DNA from 2 places in the Acetoanaerobium noterae genome. Region 2 is predicted to be linked to the other one. Evidence: riboswitches for the same ligand, from Rfam matches in the RefSeq annotation. Region 2 holds a riboswitch; the other holds the start of a gene.

Region 1 (7,764 bases), on a different contig from region 2:
CAATAAGAAAACCCAGATTCTAGCTCCAACAACTTTAGGAGAATCAATCTACGACGTAGTTGATGGCTCAATCCCTTCACTACTTAGGCCAGAGCTCACAGCTAGCTGGGAAAAAGGGCTATCTATGATAGCTTCTGGTGACATAAAAAATGATGAGTACATGAAAAAACTAGAGAGCTATATCCAAAAAAATACTAGTAGAGTTTTGACTCTTACAAAAAATACTAATGTTAAAAATCAAGCATATGACATAGATAAAACTCCATTAGGAAGCTGTCCACTTTGCAAGGATGGTAAAATAAAGGAAAATTCAAAAGCGTATTTTTGTACTAACTGGAAACAAAGCTGCAATTTTACTCTTTGGAAGAATTCCCTGCCCGAGCTTAAAGAAGATATATCCAGGGATTTGGTAAAAGAGCTTTTAGCTTCAGACAAAAACAGCATCAAAATCCACACTTCTGAAAATAAGGATGTTCATATTAAGTTCAAAGAAAGCGGTAATGGAGAACTTGAAATCACAAAAAGCCACTAAATTTAGTGGCTTTTTATATGATAATTTAACCCCCACCAACAGGTGGGAAAAGAGCAAGCACATCATCAGACTTAAGCACAGCATCAGATTTAGTTCCTCTTCCATTTATCATTATTATTGCTACATCCTGCAGAGGAATTCCTAGGCTTTCAATTATTTCTTTGACAGTAGTATCTGAACTTACGTCCATATCCATTATTTTTTCTCTATTTTCTCTTAGATTTGCAAAGAGCTTAACAGTGATTTGCATAATTTCCTCCTAAATTATATCTAGGTGTCTTTCTTGAGTTTAAAATTTGCTTCATTTCCTTGATTTTTCCCATAAAAGCCTAAAGCAATCCTATAAGGGCCAGGACATCCAGGTGGCAGAAAGGCTACGCGGTCTCCAGGATTGATTATATAGTCTACCTGCTGAACAAAACCGTTTACAAAAATTACTTCTATATCGTCACGCTTGATTTCTAGCTGTTTAGAAAGCTCCAAACCGCTTATAGGGCCATCGATTTCTAGAAATACAGGCATGGTTCCAAATTTCTTTTTTAAAAAGGCATCAAGTTGTAAAAAACCTCTGAGTTCTATTGTTTTACTTGAGTTTTCCATCATTTTGCCTCCTGTATTAACATCGGTTAAATATGAAAAGTCGAACCTATGTCCGACTTTTCAGCATTTTTTACAATTAGAACTTCATAACTTCATCGATTTCTTCAGGGCTGAAATCCCAAACTACGTTATGTGGTGCTATAGGTTCATATTCCATAAATTCTGGCAATCTATCATGTGAATTTGTAAAGCCAGCACGTTTATTGAAGTCTCTTTCAACGCGAAGCACATTCTTTCCTAGCTCATCTACATCATCTGAAGTTAAGCTAAGTCCGTACTGAGCATTTATCATATCAATAAGAGCTTGATAGCCAGCTGGGCTGTCTGCTATACCAAAGTATACAAATAGACACATTCCAGTACTGTCAATTGCAGCTGTACCGATTTGCATAGCACGTGCATACTCTATTTGACCTTCTTTTTTAAGAGGATCTATGTCTGCTCCAACTTTTAGGATGTTTCCTGAGATACAGTATCCTGCAGTGTGGTCTGCGCCCATAGTAGTAGTAGCATATGTTAAGCCGATACCTTTGATAGCACGTGGATCATAAGCTGGGATTGCTTGGTCTTTTACTACTGGAACACGATATAGTCCGCAAACTTTTCCAACTATAGATGTTCCTCCAGCTATGATTCTAGCAAGTGGAGTAGGATTAGCCATCTCTTTAACTATTTCAAGAACCTTTTCTCCATCGCCCCAAGGAATTAATCCGCCTTCCATTGCAGTAGCAACAGCAACAGCAACTTCTATACTGTCAACTCCTACATCATCCATAGCGCGGTCTATATATGCGATAGTATCGAAATCTTTGATACCAGCATCAGCGCCTAGTCCCCAAATAGTTTCATATTCAAAACCACTTGTGATGTATTTACCTTGTTTATCAGGATACCACTGAGAACAACGAATAACGCATCCTTTATGACATCCGTGTGAAACTTTTCCATCTCCACCACGCTCAGTGATAGTTGCATTTAGAGTTTCTCCAGAGAAATTGTCATTGTGGTCTATTCTTCCGCCAGTGAAGTTGTTTGCAGGAAGTCCACCTGCTTCATTAATAATATTAACTAATACATCTGTACCATAAAGTGCAAGACCTTGGCCTGCAACTGGATGGTCTAATAGAGCCTTTGCAAAAACCTTAGAAGCAGCAGCAAAAGCTTCTGGGTCAGCTACTGGCACTTTGCTTGCTCCAGTTTCATCTATGATTATAGCCTTTACATTTTTAGAACCAAGTACTGCTCCTAGTCCACCTCTACCAGCGCTTCTAATATTACCTTCAGGGTCTTTGAACGAAATATTTGCAGATGGTAGTCTGTGCTCACCAGCAGGCCCTATAATTGCAATTCCAACGTGAGAACCATATTTTTCGCCTAGTATACGAATAGCATCATAGTTTCCGCAACCGCCTAAAATTTCAGCTGGAGCAGGCTCGATAGTAACGCCATTCATATCTAATTTAATTACATAAAACTTATCGTCACTTGGCTTGCCTTCGATTACAAATGCTTTAATTCCCATTTTAGCTAGCATTTGAGAAGAAGAACCACCAGTATTTGATTCTTTAATAGTTCCAGTTAGTGGACTTTTAGCTCCTACAGACATACGTCCAGAGTTTGGTGCAGATGTTCCGCTAAGTAGACCTGGAGCGAAGATTATTTTGTTGTTTTTTCCAAGTGCATGACATGTTGGGATAACTTCATCATTTACAAAGCTAGAAGTAAGTGCTCTACCACCTAGTCCAGCATATTTTTCTGGCACATCTGTAATTTCGTGTTTTAGAGTAGCCATGTCAATTCTAATAAATTTTTGCATGAAAAAACCTCCTTCAAAATTTGGTTTAGGTATAATCGTAGTAGATTATACAGGATAACAGTGAAATTCAGTGTTAACCCCATCCTTTCCAAATAGCGGGAGGCAGCGTAGTTTCCTACTCTACCCATTGGCCAACCCTCATGGCATATATTTCAATACTTTAGAATAGTTAGCTCGGATAAGTTTGATTATTCTGATTATTTTTATCTTATCACAAAAGCGATGATTTGTCTATTTTTGATTCCTCATTAAGGTTTACAATTAAAATGTTTATACTTTGTTAAATTTATGCTATATTATTTTTATACAGTTTTTTTTAATAAATATTCTCATTAAGGATTAGTAAAGGGAATGGGGGATGTAAGATGCAGAGTGTTTTGACTACCTGTCCATACTGTGGCTCGGGTTGTACTTTTTATCTTAACGTTAAAGATGGGGAGATAGTTAGTGTAACTCCGAATGAAAAAAATGCAGTAAATGGGGGAAAGCTTTGTTCAAAAGGACATTTTGGTTTTGACTTTGTACATCACAATGACAGACTAAAAAATCCAATGATAAGAAAGAATGAAAAGCTAGAGGAAGTATCTTGGGAGGAAGCTTTTGAATTTATAACTTCAAAGCTAAAATCAACCATAAAAGACCATGGACCAGACAGTATAGCTTCATTTAGCTCGGCGAGATGCACTAATGAAGAAAACTATTTAATGCAGAAATTAATGAGAGCAGCGATTGGGACTAATAATATTGACCACTGCGCTAGACTCTGACATGCACCTACAGTGTCCGGTCTGGGCACAGCTTTTGGCAGTGGAGCAATGACAAACTCTATAGACGAAATTGATTTGATGGATGAAAAGGATGCGATTTTCGCAATAGGGACAAACACGACTGAATGTCATCCGATTATTGGACTAAAATTACTTCAAGCAAAGGATAGGGGAACCAAGCTTGTAGTAGCAGACCCTAGAAAAACTGATTTGGCTATGCATGCTGATGTATGGTTAAGACAAAAGCCTGGTACTGACGTAGCACTTATTAATGCTATGATAAATGTAATCTTGAATGAGAATCTAGCAGACAATGAATTTATAAATACTAGGACTGAAAACTTTGAGCAGATGAAGGAAACAGTTCTTAAATATACGCCAGAATACAGTGAAAAAATCACTAAGGTTCCAGCTGAAAAAATAAGAGAAGCAGCTAGAATAATTGCAAAATCAAACAATACTGCTTCCTACTACACAATGGGAATAACACAGCATACTACAGGAGTAGACAATGTGCTTTCTATTGCAAATTTAGCTATGGTAACTGGAAATCTTGGAAAACCAAAAGCTGGTGTTAATCCACTTAGAGGTCAAAATAACGTTCAAGGGGCTTGTGACATGGGAGCTCTTCCTAACGTTTATCCAGGATATCAAGCAGTTACGGACCCAGCAATAAAAGAAAAATTTGAAAAAGCTTGGAATAAGCCACTTAGCGATAAAGTAGGACTTACTATTCCTAATGTACTTAATGAAATAATGAAAGATAATGTTAAGGTTTTATATGTATTTGGAGAAAATCCAGTTAGAAGCGATCCAGATGTTACTCATGTAAAGCATTGTTTAGAGCATCTTGACTGTCTTATTGTTCAGGATATATTTTTGACTGAGACAGCTGAGCTTGCAGATGTAGTACTACCAGGAGCAAGCTTTGCAGAAAAAGATGGAACTTTTAGTGGAACAGACAGAAGAGTTCAAAGAGTAAGAAAGGCAGTTGAGCCTATAGGAAACTCTATGCCTGACTGGTTGATACTCAGCAAGCTGATTTCTTCTATGGGATATCCTAGCGATTATAAATCTCCTGAAGAAATATTCAATGAAATAAGAACTGTAACTCCTAGCTATGCAGGAATTACATATGGCAGAATAGAAAATGAAGTCATTTCTTGGCCATGTCCTACTGAAGACCATAAAGGAACACCGATATTACACATAGGGAAATTTTCTAGAGGATTAGGAAAGTTTTCTGCAATAGAACATAGAGACCCAGCTGAAATGCCTGATAAAGAGTATCCACTTATGCTTACTACTGGAAGGGTAGTGGCTCATTATCATACTGGAACTATGACAAGGCGCTGCTGGGGGCTAAATGGAACTCATCCAGAGGAATCTATAGAAATAAATCCTGTAGATGCTGCGAACTTAAACATAGAAGATGGAGATGAGGTATCTGTAACAACTCGCAGAGGTTCACTTATAACTAAAGCTCAAGTTACAACCAGAGTACCAGAAGGCTTGACTTTTATTACTTTCCACTTTACTGAAAATCCAGGTAATATTTTGACAAATAGTGCCGCAGATCCTATCACACAAACCCCTGAGTACAAGGTGTGTTCAGTTAATGTAAAAAAACTAGATTTTTCTGATTTTGGATGTCAAAAAAGAAAAATCTTTAAAAAAGAAACTCAAAATGCAGTGTAGGATAGTAAAGGGGAGGTAGTATAGATGAATACTTTTGTTATAGCAAATCCTAAAAAATGTATAGGCTGCAAGGCTTGTGAAATAGCATGTGCAGTAGCTCATATCGATAAATCCGTAGTTACAGCAAATAAGGACGAGATACCATTTTCACCTAGAGTAAATCTGATTAGAGCAGATATTGTTACAACTCCTATTCAGTGCAGACAATGTGAGGATGCTCCATGTGCCAATGTATGCCCAGTATCTGGGATAATACATCAAGACGATAAAATAATAATAAAGACTGAGCAGTGTATAGGCTGTAAGACTTGTATTTTAGCTTGCCCTATTGGAGCAATGAATATGGTTCATGATGAAGCAACCTTGAAAAAAGAGTCAAAGCTAAGCGACACTACTAACTTAGAGCCTATGGTAGCCATAAAATGCGATTTATGTGTAGGAAGAGAAGGCGGACCAGCATGTGTAGAGATATGCCCAGCTGAAGCTTTTATCTTAGTAGAGCAAAAGGATATAAATGAAATAAGTAAAAACAAAAGAAAAGCAAGTACTCTAAGAACAGTATAAATAAAAAAAGGTTCAGCTAAAAATTTTAGCTGGACCTTTTTTCAATACAATAGAATTCTTGGAATTAATTAGCAATATTCGATTGTATTAATTTGAAGAGTGAATAGTTTTGTCTATATGCTCTAGCTCAAATATATCTGGTGGAACAGGTCTTCCAAATATATAGCCTTGAATTTCATCGCACTCTAATACTTTTAGTATTTCTAATTGATTTGGTTCCTCTACACCTTCGGCTATTGTCTTTAATCCCATTCCTCTAGCCATCATGATTATAGCTTTTACTATGAGAAGAGTATTTTTATCTTCAGCTATATTGTCAATTAGCTCTTTTGCTATTTTAAGTCTATCGATATCAAATCTTTTAATATAGCTCAGAGACGAGTATCCAGTACCAAAATCGTCTATTGATATACTTATTCCTATGTTTGCTAAGCCAGAGAATATCTCTTCCATAGAAACTTGAGAGCTCATAGCTACGCCCTCGGTTATTTCTATATCTATCCATTCTGGTTTAATATCTTCGTCGTGGATTTTTTGTCTTATCCTATTAACAAAATCTGAGTTTTCAATTTGAAGTGGAGAAATATTAATACCAACCTGTAAATCCATATTATATTTTTGATTCCAAGCTTTTGCTTGACACATTGCCTGATTAATTACCCATTCACCTAGACTGAATATAATTCCAGTTTCTTCAGCTATAGGTATAAAGTCAGCTGGTGAAATAAAACCTTCTTCAGGATGAATCCATCTTAGAAGAGCTTCCATTCCGACTAATTTATTATCTGAGGTTCTATATTGTGGCTGATAGTATAATTTAAATTCGTTATCGAAATTTGAATTTTTTAGCATTACCTCTAAGCTATGTTTCTTTTGCACTCTTTCACTTAAATCATTGTCAAAGAAAAAATATTTTTGGTTATTGTGAGATATTTTTGCCTCATACATAGCAATATCAGCGTATTTTAGCAGCGTTCCTCTATCTTTAGCATCCTTAGGGTATTTTGAAATTCCTATGCTTAGGCTAACGTTAAATACATAAGGAGGAATTTTTATAGGAAATTCTGATATTTTTAGCAGAGAATCGATAATATCATACAAATAAGAAGTATCCTTGTAGTTCTTGACTATAACTGCAAATTCATCTCCACCAACCCTGTAAACGGTACAATTATCTTTGCAGTGGTTAGTAAATCTTTTACTCAGGCTATAAAGGACTTGATCACCAACTTCATGTCCATGAGTATCATTGATAGCCTTAAATCTGTCCATATCCATATAGAGAAGTGCAAATTTGGAGCAAGAAGCATCATTTATAAGCTCATCTAAATTATTTAAAAAATATCTTCTGTTATATAGTCCAGTAAGCCCATCTTTGTTGGATATTTCTTCTAAAGCTTTATTTGCAAGCTTTAAATCAGAAATTTTTTCCTGAATTGCTTGCTCTAGATATTCGTTAATATGCTGTTCTTTTTTTAGCAGATAGTCAGTTTTTATAGATATTTGAATATATCTGCTAGTAAGCTGATGTAGGCCTATAATTATTAAAATCATAAGGAAATTATGCCAACCAACAAAAGGATATAGGAGCACTAATATAGGTAAAACAACAAGAATTTGAAATTTCTTTGAGTTTCCATAGTTATAGGGCAATCCATCATAAGCCTTAACTGAGATATCTTTTATTGGACGGATACTTCTAAAATATGAACCTAAAGCTAATAACATACATGTCAAGGTATATGAAGAGTCAATTAATGTATTAGCAATATATGTTTCTGTTAGAT
Region 2 (7,764 bases):
GATTTGCAGGAACGCCTTTCTAAAACTCACGATATAAAACCAGGTGAAGTACAGCCTATGGAGCCGCTAAGAGCAAGAAGAAGCATGCAGATGATTGCGGCGATTGGAACCCTAGCTGCGGCATTTATAATGCTTGAAAATATTATTAAATTAAAAAGAAAGCATTTACTTTTAGGGTTTATGGCATCAGCTGTTTTAACTGGAGGAATATATGCGGCAAATATTAAGCTGGATTTAGTTAATAAGCTGTTTGGGCTGCTTGCAACTATTGTATTCCCATCGCTAGCTATAATTTGCGTTCTCGCTATAATAAAAGATATTCTGGCAAAAGATCAAAAGGTTAAAACCTTCCAAGCCTATGCAAGAGGACTTATAGTTCTTGTGCTTGCAATAGCGATATCTCTAATAGGAGCGATATATGAGGTAGCCTTCTTTGCTCAGAGCAAGTATCTTTTAGAGCTAGATATTTTTAAAGGGGTAAAGCTTTCTCAGGTAGCACCTCTAGCAATAGCACTTGTAGCTTACATGGCTTATTTTGGCTACAGCCGAAAAGATAAAGACAATTACCTACGAGTAAATGAAATAAAAGAATTTTTGCTAGGAAATATTAAAATTTGGCAAGCGCTGATAGTAGGGGTACTACTTGGAGCAGTAGCTCTTTTACTGCTTAGAAGTGGACATGAATCAAATGTTGAGCCTTCATCTATAGAATTGCTTGGAAGAAACATGCTGGAGTTATTTTTACCAGCTAGGCCGAGAAACAAAGCCTTCTTATTAGGCTATCCAGCGCTTATTTTATTTGTATTTTTAGCCTTTAGAAAAAGATTTATTTGGAGCTTTCCTGCATTTGCCCTTGTTGCAGCTATTGGGCAGAGCAATATTTTAAATACCTTTTCCCATATTAGAACTCCTATTTATATCTCATATCTAAGAGTCAGCTATGAGCTTGCTATTGCAGTTATAACAGGAGCTATATTTGTACTTTGTGCAGATTTATTTATCAAATTCATGGAAAAGGTCAAGAAAGATGCATAAGATACTCATATCTGGTTATTATGGATTTAATAATGTAGGCGACGAAGCTATATTAAAAGGTTTAATTGAGGGAATAAAAAGGGTTGAAGGGCCGATAGATATCGTAGTTTTATCTCAACATCCTGAGTTTACAAGTAAAAAACACGAGGTAAGATCTATCAAAAGAACTAATTTGCTGCATATTTTTAAAGAAATGAAGAACATGGATCTCCTTGTAAGTGGAGGAGGTTCACTGTTTCAAGATGTAACGTCAAAGAGGTCTATTGCTTACTATATAGGTATAATATGGTTTGCTAAAAGACTATTCAAGAAAAAAGTGATGATATACTCTCAAGGGATAGGCCCAGTTAACAAGAAGTATAACAGGTGGTTGCTTGGGAAAATATTGAATTCCATAGACTTCATAAATGTACGAGATGAAAAATCTAAGCTTGAACTAGAGAGCCTCGGTGTGACTAAGGAAATTTTAGTTACTACAGATACTGTTTTTGGAATATCTAAACCACCATTAGAAATGGGAAAAGCTGTACTTGAGAAAAAAAGTAAGATAAAGGGAAAGTCATATATAGGAATATCAGTAAGGCACTGGAAGACAGGGAATAATATAGCAGAAGAAATGGCAAAATTATGTACTGATATAGTTCAGGATATGGACTGCGTACCTGTTCTTATTCCTTTTCATTTTTACAAAGACTTAAAGCTTATGGAAAGCATCCATAAAAATCTCAATAAAGACATTAAGGACAAGGTAGTTATAATAGATGAATATCTTTATGTAGAAGATTATTTGTCTCTTATTGGAAATATGGATATCATGGTCGCTATGAGACTCCATGGCTTGATTTTTTCTGTTCTTATGGGTGTTTATCCAATTGGGATATCATATGACCCTAAGATTCAAAGCTTTCTTCATATGATGGATAGAGAAGATGCAATGGAAGTAGAAAATTTAAATGCTGAAATGCTGTATAAAGAATTAAAGGATGCTTTTATAAACAAAGAAGAGAATACTATAAAGCTTAAGGAATATCAGAATAAATTTATTGAGCTTGCAGATACACACAATCACAAAGTATATGATTTACTATCGCAGTAACGGAGGAAGTTCTAAATGCAAAGAATGAGGATTTTGGGAGTTTCTATTGATAGGGTAGATATGAAAGAAGCTGTTTCAAGAGTAGCAGAAGCATTAAAGCTTAATAAAAAGTTTTTTATAGTAACCCCTAACAGTGAAATAGTAGTCAACGCAAATAAAGACAAAGCTTTATTTGAAATAATTAAATCTGCTGATATGGTGGTTCCAGATGGAATCGGGCTAGTGCTTGCATCCAAGATAATGAAAACACCACTTAAAGAGCGTGTTACAGGGATTGATTTAATGGATAATCTCTTGATGTTTTCAAGTGAAAATGGCTACAGCGTTTATCTTATTGGCGGAAAAGAAGGCATAGCTCAAGACGCGGCAGAAAATATAAAAATCAAGTATCCTAATATAACAATTGCTGGGACGCATCATGGCTATTTCAAAGGAGAGCATACTGGAAATGTAAATCATCCTGATGAAAAAGAAGTTATAAATCATATTAATAACGCAAATCCTGATTTAGTATTCGTAGCTTTGGGAGCTCCTAAGCAAGAAAAATTTATTTCCTATAACCTAAATAAGCTAAATGCTAAAGTATTTATGGGAGTAGGAGGAAGCTTAGATGTATATGCTGGTACAGTGAAAAGAGCACCAGAATTATATCAAAAGCTCGGACTAGAGTGGGCATATAGAGCAATAAAAGAGCCGTGGAGAATTAAGAGACTTGGAGCTATACCTGTATTTGCACTAAAGGTGCTTATAAAAAAAGATAAGCCTATGTAGCTAATATAGTTAGAAATAGACGACTTCAGCATCGTCTATTTTTTTATGCTTTATTTAGGTAATTTTTGATTTAATCAAAGCGTAAAAGGGGTAACTATGGTTTAAGGACTCATTTTATAAGGGGGAATCAGCCGTGCCAGTAGATATTTCAAAATGGAGATTAGAACCTAGGGATTTAAAATTAAAATACAATATGGATGATTTTGATTTTAAAAGCACTCAGGATTTAAAGCCTTTAAAAGGGATAATAGGCCAAGAAAGAGCAGCAGAAGCTCTAAACTTTGGACTGAAAATGAAAGCAAAGGGCTATAATATATTTGTAGCAGGTATAAGCGGAACAGGGAGAAGCAGCTATACCTATTCGATGGTTTCAAAAGTTGCTCAGACAAAAAAGAACAACAAAGATTATGTCTATGTCTATAACTTTAAAAACCCAGATGAACCTAAGGCAATCAGCTTTCAAGCAGGAGAAGCAAAGCATTTTCAAAAGGATATGGATACAGTAGTAGATAAGCTTTACGAAGAGATACCAAAGGTATTCACCTCAAGAGAGTATGAACTTAGAAATAATGAAATAGCACAGAAATATGAAAGAATGGGACAAAACTTAATTGAAGAATTAAATGAGTTTGCGAAAGATAGAGGTTTCTTTTTTCAGCAGGGAAATCAAGGACTGCTTACTATTCCTTTAAAGGAAGATGGTAGTCTAATGAGTGATGAAGAATATAACAACCTTTCTGAAGATGAGTTTGCAAGATTAAGAGATAAGTCTCAGGACTTAAATAAAGAAGTAACTGAATATATGAACCGAATGAGAAATCTAGAGCAAAAATTAAGAGAAAAAATAATTGAGCTAGATAGAAAAACAGGAGAGAGAGTTATTTCATTTTTCTTTGACGATATAGTAGAAAAATACAGCGCCAATGAAAAGGTAATCCTGCATATTAACGATTTAAAAGAGGATATGGTCGAGCACATTAATAAATTTAAGGGACAACAAAAAGCCTCAGCGAATCCATTTTCTATTCAAAAGGAAGATCCAAAAAAATTCTTCGAAAGATATAAAGTAAATCTTTTTATAGATAACTCAGATAGAATAGGAGCTCCTATAGTAAATGAAACCAATCCTACCTACTATAACTTAACAGGTATGATGGAATATAAAAATGAAATGGGCTTCTTAACAACGAGCTTTATGGATATAAAACCAGGCGCACTTCATAAAGCAAATGGAGGCTTCTTAATTTTAAATGTGAAGGATTTATTCTCTCATCAGTTTGCTTGGGAAGGTCTTAAGCGTTCGTTAAAAACAAATAAAGTAACAATTGAAACTCTTAATAAGCAATATGGCTATATAGTAACAGCAACCTTAAAGCCAGAGCCTATTGATATGGACTTAAAAGTGATTCTTATAGGAGATTATTACACCTATAGTGTTTTATTTTCTTATGATGAAGACTTTAGAAAGCTATTTAGAATTATGGCAGATTTTGATGTGGAAATGCAAAGATCATCTGAGAATGTATATAAATTTGCACGTTCTATCGCCACTCAGTGCGAAGAAAAGGGTCTAAAGCATTTTTCAAAGGAAGCTGTCGAAAAGGTTGTTGAGTACAGCTCAAGACTAGCTGACAGCAAGGATAAACTAAGCTCAAGATATAACCAGCTAGTAGAAATACTATATGAAGCTGATGCACTTAGTGATGAGACTAGTGTATTTGTTACCGCTCAAGATGTACAAAGAGCAATAAATGCAAAGAGATACCGTAACAATAAGTATGAAGAAAAGCTAAATGAAATGTATGAAGATGGAACGCTTCTAATAGATATAGATGGAGAAAAAATAGGACAAATAAATGGACTTGCTGTCATGGGAACAGGAGAATATTCATTTGGAAAGCCTGCAAGAATCACAGCATCTAGCTATAAAGGCAAGGCTGGAATAATAAACGTAGAAAGAGAAGTAAGAAGAAGTGGCTCTAGTCATGACAAGGGAGTTCTCATTCTTTCGGGCTATATAGGTGAAAAATATGCTAAGGAAACCACTTTATCAGTTACAACATCCATAACCTTTGAACAGAACTATTCAGGTATAGATGGCGATAGTGCATCCTCTACTGAGCTTTATGTTATCCTATCAAGCATAGCTCAAATACCAATAAAACAGTATATAGCTGTAACTGGCTCTATCAGTCAGAAGGGAGAAATTCAGCCTATAGGTGGAGTTAATGAAAAAATTGAAGGCTTCTTTGATGTATGTATGCTAAAGGGTCTAACTGGAAACCAAGGGGTTATAATTCCAAAGCAAAATGTCAAGAACCTCATGCTCAAAGATGAAGTAGTAGAAGCAGTCCAAAAAGGAGAGTTCCATATATATTCTATTTCTAATGTAGAGGAAGGACTAGAAATATTAACAGGACTAAGCCATGATGAAATCGAAGAAAAAATTCACGAGGGTTTAAAGTACTACGAAGAAAAAGAAGAAGCTAAGGATAGTGAAGATGAAGAATAATTGATTTTATGCTCTCATATTATATTAATTTAAATTTTAGATTAATATAATAGTATTTCAAAACTATGCCCAAAATATAATATGAAATAAACCTCCGGAGAAGGTAAGTTAATTTAAAATTGCTTATATTTTTGGAGGTTTTTTCATATAATAAATAAGATTAATTGTAAAAATAAGTTGTTATATAAACAAAGCTAGAAAGAAAAATTTTTAGAAAGTTCTGTTATTTACACTGGTTGATAAGTATGTTAAAATATTATTCAATTAAATAAATCTCCGAGCATTTCAACCTGTGGATTTTTAAATTTATGGTTGCTGTGCCGATAGGGTTTGATTGGAAACAATCAGGCCTCCTGATGGAAAGGAGAATATCATGCGCAAAACAACATTCCATTAGGCATGCTGTTTTTTTGTGCGTGCTTCCTTAAAATGCTTGAAGATTTACTTGAAAAAAAGGAAGAGGTGTATGTAAAAATGTTTGGGAAAAAGATGAGATTTGTAACAAGTTTTTTGGTGCTAGTAATGTTGATAGCTCAATCAGCAGTATTTGCACAAGGGGGAGACAAGGTCGCTGTAGAGCTTACAGGAGTGGGGCTGAAAACTGAATTAAAGCTTACGCTAGAAGATTTAAAGGCAATGCCTGCAGAAGCTCAAATCGAAGATGAGTACATTTATAATAGCAAGACGGGAGAGAAATCTGCTAAGGTAAAAGGGGTTAGTCTTGATTATGTGCTAAAAGAAAAAGCAGGTGTAACTGCAAATGATGCACAGGTTTTATTTACAGCATCAGATGGATATGCAATAGATCCTCAATCACTAAAAGATATTTTTAATCCAGAGCTAAAATATGTTTTAGCTTATGAAGTTGACGGCCAAAATATCAATAATGATGACAATGCTGACAGTGAAGAAATAACAGTTTATAGGAAAGTAAAAACTGCAGGAGAATTTGGGACTGTATTCAAAATGGTTGTTAATATTTCTGTAGGAGAGGCTATTGAAACCTCTAATATTCCAGAATCAAGTACTACTCCAGAATCAAATACTGAAGAAACACAAGCTATAGTGTTTAATGATATAACTAATGAGTATAAATTTGCAGAAGTAGCTATTCAAGAGCTTGCTAAAAAAGGAATTATAAATGGAATGGGTGAAGGGAAATTTAACCCAGAGGCTAGCCTTACGAGAGCTCAAATATGCACGATTATGGTTGCTTCTTTAGGATATGAACCTAAAGAATACAAAGGTGGATTTACAGATGTAGATGCCAGTGATTGGTTTGCTCCTTATGTTCAAGCAGCTGTTGATGCAGGATTATTCACAGGATATACAGATGGTTCATTTAAGCCTGAAAAAGCTATAATCAGACAAGAAATAGCTGTAGTAGCAGGAAAAGCAGCTGTAAAATCTGGAGTCGTAGCTGAAGCAAAAATGACTAAGTTTGTAATGGAAAAGTCAAAATATGTAGATAAGGATATGGTTCCTGGATGGGCAGGAAATTCTATAGCATGGCTTGAAGCTCAAGGGGTTTTTGAAGGCATTGCAACAGAAAACTTTGAACCAGCGAAAGTTGTCAATAGAGCAGAAGCTGCATCTATAGTCTATAATACTTTATTTAAAAAATAATAACAGTCTAGAATTAAGTAAATGAGCGATAGCAACAGCTTTCGCTCATTTGCATAGGTTGGGAGAGATAAGTATGGATAAGAGAAAGTTGAAAGGCTTAAGTTATTTACTTACATTATGCATGATTTTTTCTTTGATGGTATTTAATCCTATATCTGCGGAAGGCTTAGCTACAGAGCTATTAATTACTGGCAGTGGAATTCATAGCGAAGTCAAAATAACATCATCTGACTGGTCTAAGTATAAAATGACTGAAAGATTTTATTCTACCAATAATAGTTTAAGTTTTCATAAGATAGTTAAGGCAAAAGGCTATGATTTATTTGATTTAATAGGAAAAACCAATTTAAAAACAGATAAGGATTACACAGTAAAATTTACTTGTGCAGATGGATTTGAGTTTAATAAATCAGTAAGTGAGCTACAAAATACATATTATTCAAGTGATTTTACAGAAGCTAAAAGAGTAAAAGTATCACCAATGATTGCTAGATATACAGCAGTTTTAGCAGATTTTCCAAAGGATAAATTTAAGCCACCAGTAAGTTGGAAAGATAGAGCTCTTACAGATAGTGATTTGGATAAAGACTTTCCAAAACTATTGTTTGGGCAAACAAACATAGATGATATGAATATGTCTAAGTGGGGAAAAGAAGTTGTAAAAATTACAATAGGAGAAGAATCTACATTAGAAAAGCCAGCAATAAAATCCACATATAAGCAT

The links. A riboswitch is a leader RNA that binds a small molecule or an ion and turns the genes downstream of it on or off. The one in region 2 is predicted to bind molybdenum cofactor.
Region 1: linked by a shared signal. The riboswitch ahead of B5X47_RS06880 (aldehyde ferredoxin oxidoreductase C-terminal domain-containing protein) and the one ahead of B5X47_RS03425 (S-layer homology domain-containing protein) in region 2 are both predicted to bind molybdenum cofactor.

The regions. Positions count from the first base shown of each region.
Region 1 covers NZ_FUYN01000003.1:129,604-137,367, reverse strand. The annotation lists gene B5X47_RS06895 (DNA topoisomerase) at 1-532, shown strand, start outside; gene B5X47_RS06890 (MoaD/ThiS family protein) at 558-782, opposite strand; gene B5X47_RS06885 (MoaD/ThiS family protein) at 803-1,135, opposite strand; gene B5X47_RS06880 (aldehyde ferredoxin oxidoreductase C-terminal domain-containing protein) at 1,209-2,948, opposite strand; molybdenum cofactor riboswitch at 3,018-3,140, opposite strand; gene fdhF (formate dehydrogenase subunit alpha) at 3,314-5,413, shown strand; gene B5X47_RS06870 (4Fe-4S dicluster domain-containing protein) at 5,438-5,977, shown strand; gene B5X47_RS06865 (putative bifunctional diguanylate cyclase/phosphodiesterase) at 6,065-7,764, opposite strand, start outside.
Region 2 covers NZ_FUYN01000001.1:681,088-688,851, reverse strand. The annotation lists gene B5X47_RS03445 (DUF5693 family protein) at 1-1,035, shown strand, start outside; gene csaB (polysaccharide pyruvyl transferase CsaB) at 1,028-2,131, shown strand; gene B5X47_RS03435 (WecB/TagA/CpsF family glycosyltransferase) at 2,147-2,902, shown strand; gene B5X47_RS03430 (Lon protease family protein) at 3,036-5,414, shown strand; molybdenum cofactor riboswitch at 5,677-5,797, shown strand; gene B5X47_RS03425 (S-layer homology domain-containing protein) at 5,844-7,040, shown strand; gene B5X47_RS03420 (two-component regulator propeller domain-containing protein) at 7,114-7,764, shown strand, end outside.